3 regions of the Variovorax sp. M-6 genome follow, and region 2 is predicted to be linked to each of the others. Evidence: riboswitches for the same ligand, from Rfam matches in the RefSeq annotation. Region 2 holds a riboswitch; each other region holds the start of a gene.
What was found. A riboswitch is a leader RNA that binds a small molecule or an ion and turns the genes downstream of it on or off. The one in region 2 is predicted to bind cobalamin.
Positions count from the first base shown of each region.

Region 1: another riboswitch for cobalamin. It lies ahead of AB4Z46_RS12495 (cobyrinate a,c-diamide synthase); the one in region 2 lies ahead of AB4Z46_RS06260 (TonB-dependent receptor domain-containing protein).
Region 3: another riboswitch for cobalamin. It lies ahead of AB4Z46_RS12505 (TonB-dependent receptor); the one in region 2 lies ahead of AB4Z46_RS06260 (TonB-dependent receptor domain-containing protein).

Region 1 is NZ_JBFREQ010000009.1:57,250-60,517, reverse strand. Features, by position in the region: gene AB4Z46_RS12500 (PepSY-associated TM helix domain-containing protein) at 1-1,065, shown strand, start outside; cobalamin riboswitch at 1,093-1,345, shown strand; gene AB4Z46_RS12495 (cobyrinate a,c-diamide synthase) at 1,517-2,833, shown strand; gene cobW (cobalamin biosynthesis protein CobW) at 2,906-3,268, shown strand, end outside.
Region 2 is NZ_JBFREQ010000004.1:84,785-88,052, forward strand. Features, by position in the region: gene AB4Z46_RS06255 (bifunctional adenosylcobinamide kinase/adenosylcobinamide-phosphate guanylyltransferase) at 1-65, opposite strand, end outside; gene AB4Z46_RS06260 (TonB-dependent receptor domain-containing protein) at 62-1,951, opposite strand; cobalamin riboswitch at 2,033-2,270, opposite strand; gene AB4Z46_RS06265 (DUF904 domain-containing protein) at 2,339-2,563, shown strand; gene AB4Z46_RS06270 (cell division protein ZapA) at 2,563-2,880, shown strand; gene AB4Z46_RS06275 (sulfite exporter TauE/SafE family protein) at 3,159-3,268, shown strand, end outside.
Region 3 is NZ_JBFREQ010000009.1:61,838-65,105, forward strand. Features, by position in the region: gene AB4Z46_RS12505 (TonB-dependent receptor) at 1-1,385, opposite strand, end outside; cobalamin riboswitch at 1,511-1,772, opposite strand; gene ccmI (c-type cytochrome biogenesis protein CcmI) at 1,865-3,181, opposite strand; gene AB4Z46_RS12515 (cytochrome c-type biogenesis protein) at 3,082-3,268, opposite strand, start outside.

The sequences.
Region 1 (3,268 bases), on a different contig from region 2:
GCCTTCGACCCCTACCGCCCGCTCTTCAAGGTCAGCCTGGAAGGAGACGACGGTCTCGAACTGTACGTGTCGAGTGCCGCCGCCGAAGTGGTGCGCGACACCCGCCGCAGCGAGCGGTTCTGGAACTGGATCGGTGCGGTCCCGCACTGGATCTATCCGACCGTGCTGCGGCAGTTTCCGCAAGCGTGGAACCAGGTGGTCGTCTGGCTGTCGATCCCTGGCGTGGTGCTGGCCGCGACCGGACTGGCGCTGGGCATCTGGCAACTGTTCCTGAACCGCACGCGCTGGATTCCGTATCGCAAGTTCTGGATGCGATGGCATCACATCGCGGGCCTGGTCGCCGCGGTGTTCACGCTCACCTGGATCTTCTCGGGCCTGATGTCGATGAATCCCTATGGCGTGTTCTCGCCACGCGGGCTGTCGGCTGCCGAGCGCGAGCGCTGGCTCGGCCCCAGCCGGGACGCGGTCCTGGCGCCGCCGCTTGCCCTGGCTGCGGTCTCGGCCGGCAAGGCCGGTGCGCAGCCATTGGAACTCGAGCGGATTCGAGTCGACGGGCAGGTCTGGTATCGAATCCAGGGCACGGACCGGCGATGGTGGGTGCGCGCCGACGACGCAAGCGCTGCATCGACACTGGCTCCGGCGCTGCCGGAGCCGTTGATGTCGGGCGTCCTGCGGCAGCTGCGCGGTGCGGACAGGCCTCCTTCGAGCGTGGAGCGGATGGATCGCTACGACGATGTCTACTACGCGAAGAATCCAGGCTCGGCCGAAGCCTCGGAGGCCCGGCCCCTGCCGGTCTGGCGCGCGCATTGGTCCGACGGCACCGACCTCTATGCCGATCCGGCCTCGGGCAGGGTGCTGTTGCGGGTCGATCCCTCGGGACGATGGCAGCGGTTCATGTACCAGGGATTGCACAGCCTCGACTTCGAGCCGCTGCGCGAACGGCCTTGGTTGCGCGAGGCGTTGGTGCTGATCCTGTCCGCCCTGGGCATCGCCTTGTGCGTCACATCGTGCGTCGTCGGCTGGCGCGCCCTGGCGCCCAAGGCTGCGTCACGCAAGACAAACTGACGGCGCACCGCCTGAGCGGAGGTGTTCCGCTATGATCGCCCCGTTGGTGCTCGCTTCGTCTTTCCGGTCGAAGCAGTTCAACGGGAATCAGGAGGGGTGGTGCGAGCCATCGCGCGCCCTAACCTGAGCTGCCCCCGCAACGGTAAGCGAACGTGAGCCATCGTGCTCGCCGCTCGTGTCAGCAACCCACTAGGTGAAATCCGCGCAAGCGGTGCCGCCTGGGAAGGGAACACGGGTCGTCTTCGCCAGCCCGGATACCGGCCAACGAGGCGGCGCGCCGTGCGAACGGCGCGCCTTGTGGTGCGTACCTGCGGGGAAGCGGGTGAGCATGGCTGGCGCGGTATTTTCCCTATGACACTTGTTCCGTTCAGGCGATATGGCCCGGGCTCACGCGGCTGCGCGGTGGCGTTCGTGCGCTGCGAGTGGCCGGCAGTCCGATGAGGGTCGAGGGATGATCGCGCCCGCAGCGTTGCGCTGTCCCGCGCTGCTGGTCACGGCACCGGCATCGGGCCAAGGCAAGACCACCGTCACTGCCGCATTGGCGCATTGGCATCGCAGCCAGGGCCGGCGCGTGCGCGTGTTCAAGACCGGGCCGGATTTTCTCGACCCCATGGTCCTCGAACGGGCCAGCGGCGCGCCAGTGCAGCAGCTCGACTTGTGGATGGGCGGGGAAGCGCACTGTGCCGAGCTCTTGCACAGTGCGGCTGCGCAGGCCGACCTGATCCTGGTCGAAGGTGCGATGGGGCTGCACGACGGAACGCCGTCGAGTGCCGATCTGGCGCTGCAATTCGGACTGCCGGTACTGGCCGTGATCGACGCATCGTCGATGGCGCAGACCTTTGGCGCAGTCGCCCACGGGCTGGCGACCTATCGCCCCGGCCTGCAACTGGCGGGCGTGCTGGCCAATCGCGTGGGCAGCGCGGGCCATGCGCAGATGGTGCGCGAGAGCCTGCCGGCCGGCATGGCCTGGTACGGCGCGCTGCCGCGCGGCGGGCACTATGCGTTGCCATCGCGTCACCTCGGCCTCGTGCAGGCCGGCGAAGTGGACGACATCGCCGAGCGCATCGCAGCCGCCGCGCTTGCGCTTGCCGAGCACGGGGCGCTGCCGATGCCGCCTGCCGTGGAATTCAAGGCGCCGCTGCGCTCGACTTCGGATTCAGGTCTGCCCGTCTCGCTTGCCGGCGTCACCATCGCCATCGCGCAAGACGCCGCCTTCTCGTTCGTCTACGCCGCCAATCTCGAGGTCCTGCGCAGCCTGGGCGCGCAACTGCGCTTCTTTTCGCCGCTGGCCGACGAACCGGTGCCGCAAGGGGCGCACGCGCTGTACCTGCCAGGCGGTTACCCGGAACTGCATCTGCAGGCGCTGGCCGGCAATGCAGCGACGCGTGAGTCCATCGCTGCGCACCATGCCGCGGGTCGCCCGATGGTCGCGGAGTGCGGCGGCATGCTGGTGCTGCTGGAGTCGCTGAGCGACGCCGCTGGCCACAAGGCGCCCATGCTGGGTTTGCTGCCCGGGCAAGGCGCGATGTCCGACCGGCTCGTCAACCTCGGCATGCACAGTCTGGAATTGCCCGAAGGCGAGGTCCGCGGCCACACCTTTCATCACGCCCGCATCGACACGCGCGCGCCGGCCGCACTGCACACGCGGGCCCGGCGCCAGCACGGCCAGGTCGAAGCGGTCTTCCGCCAGAAACGCCTGTTCGCGTCCTTCATGCATCTGTACTTTCCGAGCAATCCGGCGGCCATCGCCGCGTTGTTCAAGCCCTGATCGCGAGCTGGCAACGCCGCAGACGATCCCACCGAACCATCACAGCCCATGCAAACCTCGACGCCCACGCCCATGCAAAGCCGCAAGATCCCCGCCACCATCGTCACCGGCTTCCTCGGCAGCGGCAAGACCACGCTGCTGCGCCACCTGTTGCAGAACGCCCAAGGCCGGCGCATCGCGGTCATCGTCAACGAGTTCGGCGAACTGGGCATCGACGGCGAGTTGCTGCGCGGCTGCGGCATCGGCTGCGACGAGACCGGGGCGCCGGACGGCCAGGTGTTCGAGCTGGCCAACGGCTGCCTGTGCTGCACCGTGCAGGAAGAGTTCGCGCCGGTGATGGAGCAACTGGCCGCGCGGCGCGATCAGATCGATCACCTGGTCATCGAGACCTCGGGCCTGGCCTTGCCCAAGCCCCTCGTGCAGGCCTTCCAGTGG
Region 2 (3,268 bases):
TCGCCGCGGCGCGACTTGCCGCTCTTCTGACCGCCGAGGATCAGTTCGCGGCGGGCCATGCTCATTTCGGCTGCCACCGCACGGTCAGGAACGCGGCGCGCCCTTGCTGGTTGTAGCCATAGGCGGTTTCATACTGCTCGTCGGTCAGGTTCGTGACACGGGCCTGGACCGACCAGTCCTTGGCAAAGCGATAGTCCACATAGAGATCGAACGTGGTGTAGCCGCCGAGTGTGCGCGTGTTCGCCGCGTCGTCAAAGCGGCTGCCCACGTTCAGCGCCGAGCCGCCGAGCTTCCAGGCGCCCACCGCGTAGTCGACCCCCAGCGACGCCTGGTTCTTCGCCCGCCGCGGCAGTTGCTTGCCGGTGCCCTCGTTGCGCGGGTCGAGCGAGTCGTAGCTCGCGTGCAGGCCCAGGGCGCCGAACTGCCCGTCGTAGCTCAGCGTGCCGCCTTCGATGCGCGCGCGCGGAATGTTCTGCGGCAGCGTCGTGTTGGTGATGAAGCCCTGGATCTTGTTGTCGTAGCCCACCAGCTTGACCGTGTGGGCGCCCTGGGTCCAGGTGATCCCGAGGTCGGTGTTCCTGCCCTCCTCCGGCTGCAGCGCCGAATTGCCGAAGCCCGGGAAGTAGAGCTGGTTGAACGAGGGTGCCGCGAAGCTGGTGCCCTGCGACACGTTGACGCGCCAGTTCGGCGTGATGCGGTAGGCATAGCCGGCGAACCAGGTGTTGCTGTCGCCGAACTGCGAATTGCTGTCGTGCCGCGCGTCGAGCTGCCAGCTGTGGGCGCCCGAATTGCCGTTGAGCCCGACGAAGCCCGAATCGATGGCGCGGTCGGTCACGGTGTAGCGGGTGTCGCTCTTCACGTCCTGCTCGCGGCGCTCGAGCCCGACGACCACGGTGCCGATCGGCGTCACGATGTCGTTCTGCCAGAGGTACTGGTCCTGCGTCGTCTCGAACAGGCCCGGCAGGTTGAACGGCGCGGCCACGATCGCGCGGGTGTAGTCCTCGCTGCGCGAGTAGCGCAGCTGGGTGGTCCAGTTCGACATCACGAGGCCGCGGGCGCCGACGTAGCCGGCCTGGGTGCGCAGGGTGCCGCGCGTGTCGCGGTTCGGGCCGTCGTCGAAGCGGTTCAGCCCGTCGGCGTAGAGCATGGCGGCGTCGAATTTCCAGTCCGGGTTGAGCTGGTAGCCGAACGAGGCGTTGACCGCGGTCTGGTTGAAGGGGTCGTCGTCCGGGTTGAAGTTGCCGAACTGCACGTTGCGGTTGGTCGACGAGAACTTCGCGTTGAGCGTGCGCGCGACGTCGAGCGAATAGGTCGCGGCCCCCGCGGCGCCGCTGAAGCCGCCGGTGATCTGCTTGTAGCTCTCGCTGCCGACCGTGGTCGAGGCGTGCGGGGCGAACACCGTCTCGCCCGGGCTCGCCCTGCGCGTGAAGATCTGCACCACGCCGCCGACGCCGTCGCTGCCGTAGAGCGCCGAGGCCGGACCCTTGACCACTTCGATCCGGTCGATCATCTCGACCGGGATGTTGTCCCACACCGGCGTGCCGAGCGTGGCGGAGCTGTAGCGAACGCCGTCGATCAACAGGATCGTGTGGCGCGCCTCGGCGCCGCGGATGAACACGCTGCTCGACTTGCCGGCGCCGCCATTGGCCGAGATCTGCACGCCGGCGAGCCGGGCCAGGATTTCGGGCAGCGTGCGGCTCGCCTGCTGCTCGATTTGCTCCCGGTCGATGACCACGGTGTCGGACACCAGCTCGTCGGCGCGGGTCGGCACCCGGGTCGCGGTAACCACCATCTCGGGCAGCGCGGGTGCGGCCTCCTGGGCGAACGCCAGCGTGGGGAGGCCGGCAGCACCGGCGATCAAGGCCGCAACGGCCGACGAAATGGCATGGGCGCGCAGCGGCCGCGGCAAGGCGCACCGGGAGGCGGGCGTGGAAGAAACGCAGGTTTTCATGGGGGCGACGACAGGTCAATGTCCTTCGCCGGCTTCCCCGCCGGCATTCGGACGTCATGGCCGCCTGCATGCTTCGCGCATGCGGCAGCCGCCTCGTTGGCCGGTATCCGGGCTGGCAGTGCCACCCTCGTCGCCTTCCCGGGCACCTGTTTCAGGGCACCCAGTGGCTGATGACGAAGGCGGCGCCCGAGGGCGCCGACTGCTTGACCGTTGCGGGGGCAGCGCAGGTTGGTTCGGCCCCGGGGGGCTTCGACTCCTGCTTCCCGTTGAACTGCGACGCGTGAACCGCGGCGCGAGCACCAACGAACGGAATTGTAGGGTTTGTCGGCATGCGCCCGGAACGACGGGGCGCAACCGCGCCGGCGGCGGAATCTACAATCGCCCTCCATGCCAGCATCGAGCCGTATTGACCAGATCGCCGAGCGCGTCGAGCGCCTGCTCGTGCGCCACGAAGAAGTACAGCGCACCAATGCGTTGCTGCAAGACCAGGTCGACGCGCTCACGCGCGAACGCGACGCGCTCAAATCGCGGCTCGCCGCGGCGCGCACGCGCCTCGACGCCCTGCTCGATCAGCTCCCGGTCGAACCCTCCCAAGACGCCAGCTCTTCCTGATGAAACAAATCGAAGTCCAGATCATGGGCCAGAGCTACCTGCTCGGCTGCCCCGAAGGCGGCGAGGCGCAACTGCGCGACGCGGTCGAACGCGTCGACGGCGCGATGTGCAAGATCCGCGATGCCGGCAAGGTCAAGGCCCGCGACCGCATCGCGGTGCTGGCCTCGCTCAACCTGGCCTTCGACCTGGTGCAGCGCGAAGCCGCGCCGGCCCCGGCGCCTGCGACGGCTCCTGACGCCACCGAAGACGACGCTCGCGCCACGCAATTGATCCAGCGGCTCGACCAGGCCCTCGCCGGCGACGGGCATTTGCTCTGAAGATCCGGCGCGCCCGCTGCGGCAGGGCGTAAAATACGCATCGTCTGCGGTGCGAGGCTGGGCTCTATATTTCCTTGTACCAATGCTCTCCGGAGCAGGGCTTGGAATATCGCTTGGCAGGTGTGATCATCTCGCGTCAGATGAACCCGAAGCCTTGCTGACCTCGCCCACCTGAACCCTGGTTCAGGATGCGGGTTCGGCTCACACTCGCAGACACCCTTCACTGACAGCCACGGCCCCGCGAATCGGCGCCGTGGCTTTTTTCTGGACCCGTGCGCATGACCATCGAACCCCTGCTGATCGCCGAACTCGCCCTGCTAGGCGTCGGCACCGGCTTCCTCGCCGGCCTGCTCGGCATCGGCGGCGGCATGCTGATGGTGCCGTTCAT
Region 3 (3,268 bases), on a different contig from region 2:
TCTTCCATGAAGATCGAACCGGTGGGGATCCGTGCGTCGAAGACCGTGCGATTGCCGGCACCCGCGAACAGGGCGGGGTTCGCGGCAAAGAAGCGGTAGCTTCCCGGGATGGTGGCGAACTCGCTCACCGAGAGCGCATTGTTGGCCGCGGTCGATCCGTTGGAGAAGTCGCGGTTGGAAGAAAAGTCGGTCTTCGTGTATTCGAGCCCCGCCACGAACCGGTTCTTCATTCCCCCGATCGGCGACGTGTTCGCGAGATCGAGCCGATCCGTCAGGATCTGGTGGTCGTGCGTGATGCCGACCAGGTCGCGCACGATGCGGCCCGGGGCGGCGAAGGCATAGGACTCCGAGTTGCGCCATGCCCTGTCCGCCGTGTAGTAGGAAAGCTGGTTGCGCAGCTTCCATTCCGGCGCGATCTGCCAGCTGAGCTTGGCGCGCGTCCAGAGGCTGTTCGCACTCATCTCTGCATCGTCGAAGTTGAAGTTGCGAAACGCGATGCTGCGGTCGACCACCCGCCCGTTGGCATCGCTGACGATGTCCGTGGGCTGGAGCGCGTAGGCACGCGGCACCAGCGGCGTGCCCTGATAGGACAGCGCACTGTCCCTGGCGTAGTCCATCGACAGATCGAGCGTGAGATCGCGCGTCAACGCCGTGCCGAAGCCCATGGTGAGGTTGTCGTAGCGCTGCGTGTTGCGGTCGACGTACCCATCGGTTTGCTGGTGGCTGTAGTCCAGCCGGAAAGCGCTCGACTCACCCACGTTGACGCCGAGGCCGACGCCGGCTCTGGCCGTGCCGAAGCTTCCGTAGGAAAGCATGGCCTCGGCGCCGGGGTTGTTGCGGTCGGGTCGCTTGGTCACGAAGTTGACGGCCGCGCCGATGGCGCCTTCGCCGTAGAGCACCGACGAGGGGCCCTTCAGGACTTCGATGCGTTCGTAGTTCCAGGTGTCCTGGGGCCGGCTCACCATCGTCGGCACCGCAATGCGATCGCCGTCGAACAGATAGGTGATGAAGCCGCCGGTGAAGCCGCGCGTCGAGATCACCGATGGCGATCCTGGCGCTCCGCCGGCGGTGATGCCCACGCCGCCGCGCAAGGCTTCCTCGAAAGTCCGTGCGCCACGCCGTTCCATGGTCTCCTGGCTGATCACCTCGACCGAAGCCGGCGTTTCCATCACGCTCAGGCCCAGCCTGCCGGCAACTTCGGTGGTTGCCTGAAGCGCCGGCGCCTGATCCTGCAGGGTGGCCGTCACCTCGACGGGTCGCAGGCTCTGTTGCGCCAGCGCCGGGGTGCTGGCGAGCAGGGCAACAAATGCCGGGATCGTGATGTCATGGGTCGTGAAAGGACCTGAGACCCGGGTCAAGATCCCGAGCTCGGCAGGCTTGCGCATACGTTGTTCCTCTAGCCCGCATTCCCGCTGGGCTGTTCAAAGAGACACACGCTGCAATTGCACGAGCCGATGCCAACCCGGCACGCAGGTGCCGAGCAGCCCGGACAAACGCACTCCCGCAGCGTCCGAAGGCGATTGCGAAGGCCGGTATCCGGGCTCGCGGGTTGCTGTCATGCGCTTGCGCACGACAACAGAAGCCTCGCCTTCCCACGCTCGACTCGAGCGCAGTGGCTGCGAACACCCGCGGGTGCTCACTCGAAACTTCTCTATCCGCTGACCGTTGCGGGGGCAGCGCAGGCATTGCGCGTCGTCGACGCGCGCACCTGCTTCCCGTTTAACCCCCCAAACCATTTCCGGCGTGGGGGGCACCTTCGAACCGTGGCGGAGATCGCTCCAGCAAGGAGCGATCTACCGTCGGGGCGGATTATAGGAAGCACCGATGGGGCGCCATGCCTCGGCGGGCAGCCGGGCTGTGCCAATCACCGGATCACTTGGTCCGCGAGCAGCGCGACGCCCTCCTGACCCAGTGCAACCTCGGCGACGGAACCCGTCAGGTCGCCGGGCTGTGGCGCCGCCTGGCCCGAGCGCGTCACCCGGACCTCGATCGTCAGCGAGGCAAAGCGCGACATGGGCAGCTCCGGCGACATGGCAAGGCTGTCGTCGAGCACGAACCTGGCAGGCAGGTCCTTGGCCTGAAGCCTGAGGACCGCGACGGGCATGCGTCCCGTCGCCGAAGCCTTGGCCAGCACGAAAACGGTGTCTTGCGGCAAGACCTTGTCCCGCAACGAAGCCGCGATGGAGACCGTGCCCTCGACGCGCTTCGACGAGGCATTCGCGATGGGCTGGGTGGGGGTTTCGGGCCGATTCAACCGGGCAAGATCGGCATCGACCTTCATCGCGGCCTCGGAACCCGGCGGGAGCAGCGAACGCACATGCTCCCAGTGCTGCCGTGCCAGCGAAAGATCGCCGCGCTTGAACGCGGCCATGCCGGCCAGCGCCAGGGCCTTGGGATGGTCGGCGTCCAGAGCCAATGCGGCGTCGATGGCCGCCTGCGCCGGTCCCGTCAGATCGCCATCCCGCGCCGAACCCAGGGCGTCCGCATAGTCGGCGAGCAGCTGCGGCTGGTCCGGCGCGAGGGCCATCGCCTTCTGGTACGCAACGACCGCGTCGTCGTAGCGCCGAAGGAACTCGTAGGACCGCGCCAGCACGATCCAGCCTTCGACATCGTCGGGCTGCGCTCGCAGGCGCATCGCCAGACGGCTGACCATGCTTTCCACCTCGTTGCCATCGCCTTCATGGGTGCCCGTTCGCTGCGCCGCCAGCGTCTGCGTCGCGACCGCCTTCGGATTGCCCACCTCGAGGTACAGCAGCAGTGCCGCGGCGGGCACGACGATGCTCAGGAGGCCCGCGACACCCGCGCCCATCCAGGGTCGGATCGCGAGCCCGGGTCGCGGCGCCGGCTGCGATGCGTCGTCGAGCAACTGCCGCTGCAGCTCGTCGATGGCCTGCGCGCGATCGTGTGCGCTCAGTGCATCGGATTGAAGATCCCTCTCGAGCTGGGCCAGTTGGTCGGCATGGAGGCGGCGTGCGAGTTCCGCCTGCGCAAGCGGACGCGCTGCCGACGCCCTGAGCAAGGGCGGCACGACAAACAGCAGCGCCAGCACCAGCAGCGCCACGGCGGCCAGCCACAAGCCCGTCACGGCGCGTCCTCTTCCAGGAGCGACGCTGCCCGTTCGCGTTCCGCCGGCGTCAGGGGCACGGGCTCCGACCGGCTGCGCCGCGACACGATGCGCCACATGGCCGCGAAGCCCGCCGCAAGCAGCACGAAAGGCCCCAGCCACAGCAGCCAGGTCGAGGGCCTGAAGGGCGGGTCGTAGCGCACG